4 regions of the Paenibacillus sp. NPDC056722 genome follow, and region 2 is predicted to be linked to each of the others. Evidence: riboswitches for the same ligand, from Rfam matches in the RefSeq annotation. Region 2 holds a riboswitch; each other region holds the start of a gene.
The links. Region 2 has a riboswitch for cyclic di-GMP ahead of ACFRAM_RS08770 (thiamine pyrophosphate-binding protein). Riboswitches for the same ligand answer to the same signal wherever they lie in the genome.
Positions count from the first base shown of each region.

Region 1: it holds a riboswitch for cyclic di-GMP, as region 2 does, so the genes downstream of both, ACFRAM_RS19515 (glycosyl hydrolase) here and ACFRAM_RS08770 (thiamine pyrophosphate-binding protein) in region 2, are expected to answer to the same signal.
Region 3: it holds a riboswitch for cyclic di-GMP, as region 2 does, so the genes downstream of both, ACFRAM_RS18475 (anti-repressor SinI family protein) here and ACFRAM_RS08770 (thiamine pyrophosphate-binding protein) in region 2, are expected to answer to the same signal.
Region 4: it holds a riboswitch for cyclic di-GMP, as region 2 does, so the genes downstream of both, ACFRAM_RS15230 (flagellar assembly protein A) here and ACFRAM_RS08770 (thiamine pyrophosphate-binding protein) in region 2, are expected to answer to the same signal.

Region 1 is NZ_JBHTYV010000008.1:130,718-133,854, reverse strand. Features, by position in the region: gene ACFRAM_RS19520 (sugar phosphate nucleotidyltransferase) at 1-1,310, shown strand, start outside; cyclic di-GMP riboswitch class I at 1,478-1,558, shown strand; gene ACFRAM_RS19515 (glycosyl hydrolase) at 1,569-3,137, shown strand, end outside.
Region 2 is NZ_JBHTYV010000003.1:44,494-47,630, forward strand. Features, by position in the region: gene ACFRAM_RS08765 (methyl-accepting chemotaxis protein) at 1-674, shown strand, start outside; cyclic di-GMP riboswitch class I at 1,243-1,336, shown strand; gene ACFRAM_RS08770 (thiamine pyrophosphate-binding protein) at 1,522-3,137, shown strand, end outside.
Region 3 is NZ_JBHTYV010000007.1:183,482-186,618, forward strand. Features, by position in the region: gene ACFRAM_RS18470 (2-oxoglutarate dehydrogenase E1 component) at 1-826, opposite strand, end outside; cyclic di-GMP riboswitch class I at 1,345-1,429, shown strand; gene ACFRAM_RS18475 (anti-repressor SinI family protein) at 1,457-1,609, shown strand; gene ACFRAM_RS18480 (helix-turn-helix domain-containing protein) at 1,717-2,046, opposite strand; gene ACFRAM_RS18485 (TasA family protein) at 2,230-2,817, opposite strand; gene ACFRAM_RS18490 (TasA family protein) at 2,904-3,137, opposite strand, start outside.
Region 4 is NZ_JBHTYV010000005.1:281,535-284,671, forward strand. Features, by position in the region: gene ACFRAM_RS15225 (FUSC family protein) at 1-982, shown strand, start outside; cyclic di-GMP riboswitch class I at 1,294-1,385, shown strand; gene ACFRAM_RS15230 (flagellar assembly protein A) at 1,489-3,137, shown strand, end outside.

The DNA of each region.
Region 1 (3,137 bases), on a different contig from region 2:
GTTCGAAGCAATTTCTGAAGGTACTGGAAAGCCCGCAGGGTGAGCCGGAATCGATGGTGCAGCGGGTGTGGAGACAGCTCGAAGAGACTGGACTCGCAGATTCATCTTATCTGGCTACAGGTCGTGGGCAGGTAGAAATGATCCAGAGCCAATTGGGAGGCCATGTGCCGATTATTGTTGAGCCTGAGCGCCGCGATACCTTCCCGGCTATTGCGCTGACGGCGGCTTATTTATATACCGTAGCTGGCGTATCGCCTGCTGAGACGGTGGCTATTTTGCCAGTGGACCCTTATGTTGAGGCTTCTTTCTTTGAAACTGTAGCCCAGCTTGAACAAACGATAGAGGAGAGCGGCGCAAATTTGGCGCTCATGGGTGTGGTGCCTGAGCATGCTTCGGAGAAATACGGGTATATCATCCCGACCTCCGATGAGCCTGCGGTGAGCGGCTTTATGCAGGTAAGCCATTTCCAGGAGAAGCCGGATCGCGTTCAGGCCGAGGAGCTAATCAGCCGCAATGCGCTGTGGAACTGTGGTGTGTTTGCTTTCCGTCTCGGGTATCTGCTGGATATTCTGCAACGCAAGGGGCTGCCTCTCAACTATGAGGAACTGCAGAAGCAGTATAAGCTACTGTCTTCTATTAGCTTTGACTACGAAGTGGTAGAAAAGGAAGAGCGAATTGTTGTTCAGCCGTATGACGGCTTCTGGAAGGACCTCGGCACGTGGAATACATTGACGGAAGAGATGAGCAGTAATCATGTTGGCAAAGGCGTTGTCACAGCTGATTCGGAAGGCACCTGCCTCGTGAATGAACTGGATATTCCTATAACAGTCATTGGGGCGAAAGATCTAATTATCGCTGCCAGTCCTGACGGTATTCTCGTAACCCATAAGGCGGAAAGCCCACGGATCAAGGAGGTGCTGAAGTCGTTTGATCAGCGCCCGATGTACGAGGAGCGCCGCTGGGGCCATTATCGTGTCATTGATTATGTGAAATATGAAGAGGGCAATGAGGTGCTGACCAAACGGATTTGCATCTCACAGGGCAAGAATATCAGCTACCAGTTGCATCGCAAACGCAGTGAGATCTGGACCATTATCAGTGGGGAAGCCAGCATTGTGCTGAATGAGAAAATGCACAACGTGAAGGCTGGCGATGTGGTCCGTATTCCGGAGGGCACCAAGCATGCCATCCTGGCTTTGACGGATGTGGAGTTTATTGAAGTGCAGACAGGCTCTGAACTGGTGGAGGAAGATAATATCCGTATCACCCTGAATTGGGAAGATATTGGGCTGCATCAGTTTATCTCCTAGGACCGGATTCCAATGTCAGGAAATTTAATAGAACAAACTATCTATTTAACCAAATGCGAAGTTTACAAAACAGGTATAAAGACTCAAAAATGATATTTTTTTCATAAATGCACTAAAAAATAATTAAATAGCGTCGATATTTACGGTAAGAGGAATAAACCCTCTAATTCGACAAAAGGCAAACCTATCGAAAGGTAGGGACGCAAAGCCACAGGGCCTTTCGCAAGAATGGCAGCCTGGCTACCGAAAGGGAGATGTATGTTGAAAGCTTACCGTAAGTATCGTTTGTTGCGCGCCCTCCTGTCCCTTGTTCTGTTTTTGACAGCCCTTCCCCTTGGAATGGGAATCGTCCCGTCTGCGGCAGGAGCTGCAAGCTCCGGTACTCCGGTTAATCCCGCTGCCTCGCCTGAAGCTGTAAAGTTGCTTAATTATATGTACTCTTTATCTGGAAAAGGAATTATTGCAGGGCAGCATGACTACCTGGAGAGTCCCGACGAGTTCAATCTTAAGCTGCAAGACACCACCGGTAAATATGCCGCACTGCACGGTTACGAGATGGGGGCCATCAGTGGCCAGAATGAGAGTCAGGTTGCCTGGTATCGCCAGAATGTAGTGAACAGCGCCATCAACTGGAACAAAAGCGGCGGAGTAGTCGCCATGACCTTCCATGCCAACCTGCCGGGAACCAGCTATGATTGGTCCAATGTCTCCAGAAGTCTCAGCCAAGCGGAATTCAACAAGTACGTTACACCAGGGACGGTACAGTACAACAACCTGATTGCCGAACTGGATAAAGTGGCTGTACCTTTGAAAAGCTTGCGTGATGCAGGAGTGCCCGTATTATGGCGCCCATATCACGAAATGAACGGAGACTGGTTCTGGTGGGGGAAGAAAAATAATTTCGCTGCACTTTGGAATATTATGTATGACCGTTTTGTTAACGTTCATAAATTGAATAATCTGCTCTGGGTATGGAGTCCGAATGCCCCGAATGCGTGGGCTGATCCGTATGCCCTGACCTATCCGGGTGCGGATAAAGTAGACATTCTCGCTGCAGATATATATGAGAACGATTATAAACAAAGCCATTACGATAGTCTGCTGGCGCTGGCGGCCGGGAAGCCGATCGGTATCGGAGAGAACGGGGAAATGCCAGACGTAGCCAAGCTGAGAGAGACCCAGAGCAAATGGACCTTTATGATGACCTGGGGAAAAATGCTATACGATAATAACCACACCGACGATATTAAAGGTTTTATGAACAATAGTTACACAGTAACGAGAGACAAGATTGCGGCTGGAGCGGTGCCGGCACCTACGCCACCTCCACCTGCACCAACAGCTATGCCATCGAACACACCGAAGCCTCCTGCTGCGAACGTCCCTACAGGGAATGCTGGAACGGGGGGGACGCATAAGACGGCTAATGGGTTAACGGGAGAATACTTCAATAATATGCAGCTTTCCGGTGCACCAGTTCTTACCCGGGATGATGCAGTAATTGATAATAATTGGCGGCAGGGTTCACCAGATACAGCCCTGCTCGGCGTTGATAATTTCTCTATCCGCTGGACAGGGAAGATCAAACCGCTGTATAGCGAAGATTACCAGATCTACACCGAATCCGATGATGGCATTCGGGTATGGATCAACGGGCAAGCGGTCATTGACAGCTGGAATAATCAGAGCGGAGCTGAGCATCAGGGCAACATCGCCTTGAACGCCGGGCAGCTGTACGATATTAAAGTGGAGTATTACGAGAATCTGGGCGATGCTCGGGTTCGCCTGATGTGGGGGAGTCCTAGTCAGGTGAAAGAAACGGTTCCG
Region 2 (3,137 bases):
TGGTGGAGCAAGGTCGCCAATCGGTGGATACCCAGGCAGAAGGCATGCGTAAGAATATCGAAGCTACACAAAAAGTGGCCGATACCATTGATGCCCTTTCCCATAATGCTCGCGGTATCACCATGATTACGAAAACCATCACCGAAATTGCTGAACAGACCAACCTGTTATCTCTGAACGCTTCCATCGAAGCTGCCCGTGCCGGAGAACATGGCCGTGGATTTGCTGTGGTAGCTCAGGAAGTACGCAAACTGGCAGAGGAATCAACCGCCTCGACCAAAGAGGTCTTCGGCCTCGTACGTAGCATTGAAAGTGACATTAAGGAAGCCATTGCGAACATCACCATCAATGAAGAAGTCGTTCAGGTACAGAATGAAATGATCATTCAAACTGCACAGATTTTCGGGCAAATTGTCCAAAGTGTACAGTACATTACCGAGCAAATCGCCGCCTTCTCTTCGGAAAGCGACCTGATGCTGGACAGTGCTCTGAAGATCTCCTCTGCGATTGAGAATATTTCAGCAATTACCGAGCAGACAGCAGCCAGCACCGAGGAAGTCTCTGCATCGATGAGTGAGCAGATCAATGCCCTCCAATCCGTTGCGGATGAGTCTGAAAAAATGACGTCAGCCGTCTTTCAGCTACAAAAAACGATTCATATTTTTAAATTTTAGAACTTGTCATAAAATTTTTATTTTTGTTCCTTTTAACACAAAACAGCCGTATAAGTTCAAACTTTTACGGCTGTTTTGTAACTTATGAAACGTTTGCATTATATCACTTTCAGACCTTTCTAGAAGTTCGTACCCACAAATAAAATTTATCCTCTCCCCTTTCAAACACCCTACTTTTAACCCACTTCCCTCCTGTGCAGTCCAAAAGAAATTGAGCACTTGGATTCATTGCCTTTCATGAAATACATCATCGTAAATTTAACTCCAACTAATTTCTTCAATTAATATCTAATCTTGTCCATTCAGCTGTTTTCATCTAATTTGCATTTTTACACCAATCCCTTTAATACAATCTTGCTTTTTCTCTGAATGATATGCATATTTCAGGCCTATTTTGTAACCGCATTCCATTTTGCAATGCACCCTTGGATACATTTTAAATTAAAACTAAATTCCTACTTTATTTCATATTTTTCGTCAAATTCCGAGTTCGTTTGTGTAAAATATATTGACAAAGACGAGCTAGGAATATAATGTAAAGGAAAATTATTCTTATAATTAGTTATAACATTTATATGGGCAAAATTCCTGAAAAGGAATGACGCAAAGCCATGGATCTACAGCCTCATTTTTTTGGGGGCCATGACTGCCAGGTTGCAGAGAAAACCAGGAGGATCGACTTAATTTCGCGGTCTGATTGGCGGTTTTTTGCTTCCAACCTGTGCTCCATTAATCGAGCACAGGTTTTGTTGTTTCTTTGTACCTGTTTGTATCGTTCTAAACATTTGGCATTACCAGAACGATAATATATTTATCTTTTACTTAACCCAATTCATTTACTTGAGAGGTGTTTTTTTTGAAGACAGTCGCAGATTATATGGCGGAGGCACTACGTAACCTCGGAGTAACCCATTCATTTGGTATCATTGGTAAATCCATTTGCCCCTTAGTTCTAAAGATGGTGGATTACGGTATTGAGTTTATTCCCGGAAGACATGAATCCAGTTCCGGCTTTGAAGCCGCAGGCTATGCCCTTAAGACTGGCGGACTAGGCGTTGCTTTCGGGACATCCGGTCCCGGAGGAACGAATCTGCTTACTGCAGCGGCCCATGCCAAGGCGAATAACATTCCGGTGTTATTTATTACAGGGCATCAATCTATAAAAGAACTAGGTATTCCGCAATGTCAGGATTCTTCCTCATATCTGGCTGATCTTGCCGATATGTTTAAACCCGCTACCCTGTTCAGTAAGCTTGTAGAACGTGGCGATAACTTAAGCACCATTTTCAATCATGCTATCTCAATTGCTCTGAGCGGTAACCGTGGTCCCGTTCATCTTTGCTTGCCATTCGACGTTCAGACTGAACTTCTGGAAGAATTCCCGGTAGTTTATCCAGAGCGTGAAACGCTCGTTAGCATCTCCAATTATGACCGTGTAATCAACGCTATTAACAATGCTGAGAACCCACTGATTATTGCCGGTAAAGGTGTTAACCGTTCCGGGGCTCACAAAGAGCTGATCGAACTGGCTGAAACATTCAACATCCCTGTCGTGACTTCTCCTGGCGGCAAAGGTGCTATTCCTTGGGATCACCCGCTGTATCACGGTCCTGTCGGTGTCGGCGGATGTACACATGGCGATGACATGCTGAATCGTAGTGATTTGTATATCGTGCTGGGCTCCCGTCTGAGCGATATGACCATCTGTAATCTAAAACGCGAGAATCATCCAGAGACATTAATTCAGTTCGATAGTGACCCAACGTTTGTAGGCAAGATTCTGACCTCCAAAACTATACCGGTCACCGGGGATCTGCGTGATAATCTTGTGTATTATCTTGAACACCTGGATAGAGATTCTGTGACCAAACATAATACTCCAAGCTTTAACTATCGGGAAGAACTGCCTGAGCTTCCAGGCCTGTCCCTGGCTTCAGTTATGAGCGTGATGAGTGACTTTATTCCATACAACAACACTCTATTCGTGGATGATGGAAGCCATGGCTTTAATGCCGTTAAATGGTATAACGTTAAAAAACCGGGCAGTTTTGTATTCGATGCCTATTTTGCCTGCATGGGTAATGCAATTGGCATGGCTATCGGCGCCAAGGTTGCATCACCGGATGAAACGATCTTCTGTGTGACTGGCGATGGATGCTTTATGATGCTGGGTGCAGAGATTAATACAGCAGTATGTAAGGATATCCCGGTTATTTTTATCGTTGTAAACAACATGCAGCTGGATATGGCGCTTAAGGGCATGGAGAAGACCACAGGCCGTATCGACGGAACCCTATTCGAAGTCCCAATGGACGCTGTGAAGTTCGGCGAATCGCTTGGAGCAACCGGATATCGCTGTGAAACTTTGGATCAATTCTCCGCTGCGATCGCAGATGCGGTAGCTTTGAACAAGGTCGCGGTAATCGAACTGTTGACAGACCGTGACGAAGTACCACCTACTGC
Region 3 (3,137 bases), on a different contig from region 2:
TCGGTGAATGATGGAACTCAGAGAAAATGATGTCGTAAGGTTTGCCAAGGATATGAGCCAGTACATTAAGACGTCCACGGTGGGCCATGCCCATCAGGATATGCTCAGCACCTTCATGTGCGGCTGCGCGTACGATTTCGTCCAGCATTGGCACCAGGGCATCGTTGCCCTCGAGGCTGAAACGCTTTTGGCCTACGAAAGTCTTGTGCAGGAACGTCTCAAACTGCTCCACTTGAATCAACCGACTCAGCAATTCCTTGCGTTCAGCGGTATTCAGTGGCGCAGGTGAGTTAACGGATTCTGCCTGGCTGTTCAACCAGCGAAGTTCCTGTTCATCATGCACATGACCAAATTCGTAGGCGATAGTTTGTGTATAGGCTTGGCGCATCCGGTGAACGGCGTCCCAAGCGGTTTGAATATTATCCGGGACATTCTCCCAAATCAGCGAAGCAGGGAGGGCCATGAGATCCTCACGCGTCAGTTCATATGTTTCGTGATTCAGCCATTTTATCATAGGGTTGTGATCCCGCTCCAGCGGGTCAATATTGGCGGCCAAATGGCCATATATACGAATGTTAGCGATCAGCTTGGAGGCTTTGACAGCCTTACGAAGCCAAACGGCATCTCCCGAAACGATCGGCTGCGGAGCTGGTTCGGCATCCGGCGCCAGGGGAGGCGGGCCATAAACAGTAAAGAGTTCACGGTAATTATTTTCAACTGAGGAGGGGTCTTTCACAAACTGCTCATACTTCTCTTGAATGTAGCCCAGATTGGGACCGTAATATTTGCTCCAAACAGATTCATTGTAGGGCTCTTTGGCTGCCATGAATACATCCTCCTAACGGATGAACTCCAAACGCAGGGCGCTGGTATGGGCCTTGTTCGGAGCTGTGATGGTTGCGTTTTCATTTCCTTTCTATTGTGCTACTTTCGGTGATCTTAATCAATTCATACTTTCGTCCAATCCAATCGCAAAACGGTATGGTTCACCCTGGTTATTGATGCCATAGCGCCATAAGTAGATTACCCCAAGAGGACGGAACTATTAAAATGATTCAATAGACCCTGATTTGACAGGAAAAGCTGTTTAGAGGATTTGAAGTTTGGTTAATAACTTTATATAGTTCGTTTGAATTAGTAGAATTATTCATAAATTAAAAATTTTACATCTCATACAGATGGTTTCAAGTTGGACAGGTATTAGTCAAAAAGAGCTAAACTTTTTACATTTGTCTCCTTAGAAGTTTCCAGAAAACGACACACTTTTCCGATTATTTCTTGTATAATGTTATTGCAGCAAGGTTTTTAATAATAATTTCTAGCCAGATCCTTTCATGTGAAGGATCCAGTAAAGGGTAAACCTGTTGAAAGACAGGGGCACAAAGTCTCGGGTCTAAGGTAGAAATACTAAGACGGCCGGACTGCCTGGGGACGCGAAATCTTAGGAGGAGATTTTTTGGATAAGTCCAACCAGGGGAACAACGGAGAACTGCAGACAGTCGATCTGGATTTAGAATGGGTATATTTGCTGCTGAGTGCCAAGAAGGCGGGCATCAAGGCGGAGGAGATTCGCCGTTTCTTTAATGAGAAGGCGTTGAAGGCTATTTAGCAGCTTGAATCATAACAGGATACATATAGAGAAGGGCACAGCATATGCTGTGCCCTTCTCTATATGATGGGGTGCCCGAGGTGTTGAAGCGCTCAGGGCTGAAATTATTAATCCTTTTGTTCAAGACGCCATTTTTGATAATCCAGAAATTCCTTGAACTCCCGCTTGCTGATGCCGGAGCTCATTGCCTCTTGCACGAGCCGGAACCATTCCGAATCCAGCGGCGTCTCTTCAGTGTCGGAGAGATCTCCATATAGCAACACGTGAATAGATACTTGGAGCGCATCGGCAATTTTTTCAATGAATTGGATAGAGGGGTTGGATTGGATATTTCTCTCAACATTACTCAGGTACGACTTGGCTACATCCGCCTTGTCCGCAAGCTCGGATAAGGATAAGCCCTTCTCTACCCGGAGTTCATGGATGCGCCCTCCCATATTATCAGGCACGATGACAACGCCCCTCCGTACTTTTTGTATAAGTATAACAAATTTCCTGGAAACGGACAAAGATACATTGCTGTTCAGAGGAGAAAGAGGGAGGGGACTGGTGCAAAAAACCGGCATGTCCCAGCCCGGTTAAAGGTCTAAGAGATGCCGGTAGTTTTTAGAAGAACAGGCTTATTTAAATTCGCCAGCGCCTTGCTTAGCATTGAAGGTCAAGGTTACGGCTACGCTGTCTCCTTGGAAGATGTTTTGATCCTGGCCGTTTTCAACGAACTCAAAGGCTAGCTTGAGCGTCTTAGATTGGGCAGCGGAGATGCCTCCTGGGAAGGCGTTAGCTACCAGATCATAGCCTGGATTGTTCTGCAAATCTTTGAGTGTTGCTTCGCCAACGACATGGCCAGTAATCGGGCCGCTAGTATAGCTGCTATCAAGCAGTTTTACTTTAAAGTGTGCGCCCAGATCCTCTGAGCCATTATTAGTGTTAGCATCCGTAACATTATACGTTGTAGCCAGCTTCAATTCCTTAATGTCGAGCGTGCCGTTGTTCTGTAGAGTGAAGCTGCGGACAGCGATGTCGCCTGGCTTCAGATTGCTCAGGTTTACGTTTTGCTCAGGATTAGTATTCAGGTCCAGCGTGCCAGCGGCGAAAGTTGCTGTGCTTTCTGCTGTATCGCTGAAGTAAGCGAAGGTACCTCCCCCGATTAAAGACAATCCCAAAGCCGCTGATGCCACACCAAGACCCAATGTTTTTTTGATACCCATGATTAAATTCCTCCTCTTATATGGTTAATAAAATGGTAGAAGAAATAATGGTAGAAGAAATAGCTGCTGAATTTAGACCGGACGGCTTACTTATATTCGCCAGCACCTTGTTTAGCTTCGAAGGTCCAATTCAATTTCAGGCTGTCGCCCTGGTAGTAGTTCTGCGGCTGGAAGTTGTCGACAAAGGCAAACTGAACGGACAGCTTATCTAGAGTTCCTGCTTTGATCCCTGATTTTTCGCCGAACACTGAACCAAGAATGCCTGCTTTTACAAGGTCTGGTGACAGACTTTCCAGTTCAGACAATTTTTTAACCAGGAC
Region 4 (3,137 bases), on a different contig from region 2:
TTTGTACTTTGCTCCGCTAGCTGCCATTCTGATTACCCAAGGTACGGTTAAGGGCTCTGTAGAAAAAGGAATCTACCGCCTTTTGGGCATCATTCTTGGCGGGATCGTCGCTCTGATCGTCGGCAAGTTCTTTAACATAAGCGGACTCTCCATCCTGCTTATGCTGCTCATCGGCATTGGCATCGCCACCGCCTGCCGCGTGAATATTCAGGCCGTGACCCAAGTAGGCGTCACCTCTGTTATGGCCCTTTCCTTCTATCAAAACGATTATGTAGTCTCCAGAATAACCGAGACCTTCATCGGAGTGCTGATTGCCATTCTTATCAATATGATTATCGTTCCGCCGAAGGGGTTCGTCAAGGTAAAAGCCTTGGCACTTGAAGGAAGCCAACTGCTGGCAGAAGCACTGAGAGGTCTTGCCGCTGGTGAACAAAGTACGGAGAAGAGCAATGCGGTATCGAAACAAGCCGGTGAACTGCTGAAGCGAAGCGGCAAGAAGCAGAAAGAAATTCATTACACGCTATCGCATTACCAATGCCGAAATGAATTGAACAGGCTTAGTACAGTTACTTCTCATCTTAAAACCGTTCATGCCTACGTGAAGGAAATTATAGATGAGATCGCCCTGCTGCCACCGCATTATGCAGCCGCAGAAGGGATGGCCGGTTCGCTGGAAGCCACTGCCGATTGCATCGCATTGTACGGAACGGAAACCCTGTCGGATACCGAACGCCCCCGTTCTCTCCCGGATGCCCTGCATCATGCGCGGGAATTGCAGCTCTCTTGCTTCTCCCAGCTTCAGAGCCATTGCCCTCTGACCGCTATGCGCGATCTTGGTGCAGTCTTCTCGCACCTGAACCGGGTGCTGGATGAGGTGGAACGGGCGGAATATGCCACCTGTTCGGCGGTACCGCACGAGGCTAAGCGAGACATCACCCAAGGAATTCATTACATGAAAAAAGGACTCTCCCACAAGTTATAAAGCGGAGAGTCCTTTTATTTTACTAAAACCATCTTACACGTTATAATTAAGGAAATGTGGAATATATAGCCACTTTCTACGGATTATGTGATCCTGTGAGAGACGTCCCGGGCCATCCGGCTTAGACGCCTCTCTTTTACATGTGAATGGTCTGGGTGAAATTATTTATTCCCTATTGTCAATTCGTTACTTTAGCACTAAAATTAAAAGGATTTAATGCCGACATTTTAAATATACGACGTACCGGCGCCTTCTTTTTTTGTCGATTTTAGTCGATTAAAGTGCCTGATGCTGAGTATACATCATTGATCCATTTTTAAAGGCAAACTATTCGAAAGGGTAGGACGCAAAGCAATGGGCCTAAGAATGCACAAGCTGCATTTATGGTTGCCAGGCTGCCAATTAGACGCCTGCATGGCGGATATTCCTAGCGGATTATCGTACCGGAATGACGGTACTCTCTATGTACAGATGCCTTTGATTATACAAAGAAGCGAGGTAACAGAATGACGCACCGCCCTGATCGAAATGACGTAAAAGAACTTACCCGGCCTTTGCCGATAGATCCCTCTGAATCCATCTTGAATGATGCTACGCAATCTCTACCATCGGACGACACCAACAATAAGAATGGCATCATCATTATTCAAAACAATCAATTTTTCATCACCTCACCCTTATCTGGCGGCAAACCTGCTGTCGTCTCTCCCGTGTCTCCCGTAGTCCTTAGGAAGAACCGGCAGATCATTACTACCCCTACAGAAGTATTGTCATCCGACCGCCTGGAATGGGAGATTGAAGAATCAGCCCCGTACGAGATTACAGTCTCCGAAGACAAGCTGTCTGCCTTCCTTACCGTGCGGCGGGTAGAACAGTACGCTTGGCGCCTGAAGAACTGTGCAGCCACGAACAACATCGCTGTCAGTGCGGAGCAGGACAAGAAAGCCCTGCTGTCTACACTTCGCATCGAGCAGGTCCTGGCTGATTTTGATAAAAGATCCATCTCACAGAACCTCAATATTCCCGCAATCTACGAGGAATTGAACCGCCCCACCGGACGGCCAGTCCGTGTAGCGGAAGGCACTGCGCCCAAACCCGCGACCAATGCACGAATCGAAATTCCTTTCTCCGAGGAAGCCCTAACAGCCGAAATCTTTCATCGAAACGTGAGCGGACAGGAAGGGCAGAATTACCCGGACATCCCCGAAGTTCAGGAGGGTGACATCATAGCCATCAAGCATCCATCCATCGAAGGGGTACCCGGATATGATGTGTACGGACATCTGCTTCCTGCTACGCCACCTGAAGATATCCGGCTTACCGCCAAGGAACATACACAGCTTGTGTCTGGAGTGAAGGTCATGGCGCTTCGTACCGGAAGACCCCGCCTGACAGGAGTGAAGGGCTCTACCTTTGATATTGCTGCAGCGCACAGGGTCCTGGGGAATGTCAATGCTGAGACCGGGCATATCGTATTCGCGGGGGACGTTGCTGTTCACGGCGATGTGGAAGAGCAGATGATTATTGAAGCGATTGGAAATGTCTATATTTACGGAAGTGTGAAGAATGCGACCATCGTGGCAACCGGAAGTATTTGGATTATGGGCGATGTGACGGAGAGCAAGCTGTATTCGGGATATCATGGCGTATTCAACAACCGGCTCTATCATCTTTCCAAACAGATCATGGAGGAAGGCATTCTGCTACGGAAAGCGGCTAAGGTATTGTCCCAAAAGCTAGCCAACCGCCAGCAGCCTGTCAATTACGGCCAGGTCATTCAGCTTCTGCTCGATACCAAATATAAACGATTTGCGATTCTGATCCCCGAGCTTCTGAACGTTCTCTCCGATATCAAGCATACCTACCCACAGGATACGAAACAGTTGAAACGCTTGCTGGAGGTCTTTTTACAGCCAGATCAGTTTATCGGGTTGTTGAATGATGCGCTTGTGGAATCCTTCCTGAAGCTGCTTAAGGATATGTACAGGGGCATTGTTGTTATGCAGGAGACTAAAGTCCGGATTGATCTTCCCTATAGCGATAGCAGCATTATTCAATCTGGCGGCAACATCACCCTTTACGGAGAAGGTACCCGGAAAAGTGAGCTGCTGTCCGCTGGAGATATTGCCTACACAAGCAGAGATGCAGTCTGCGA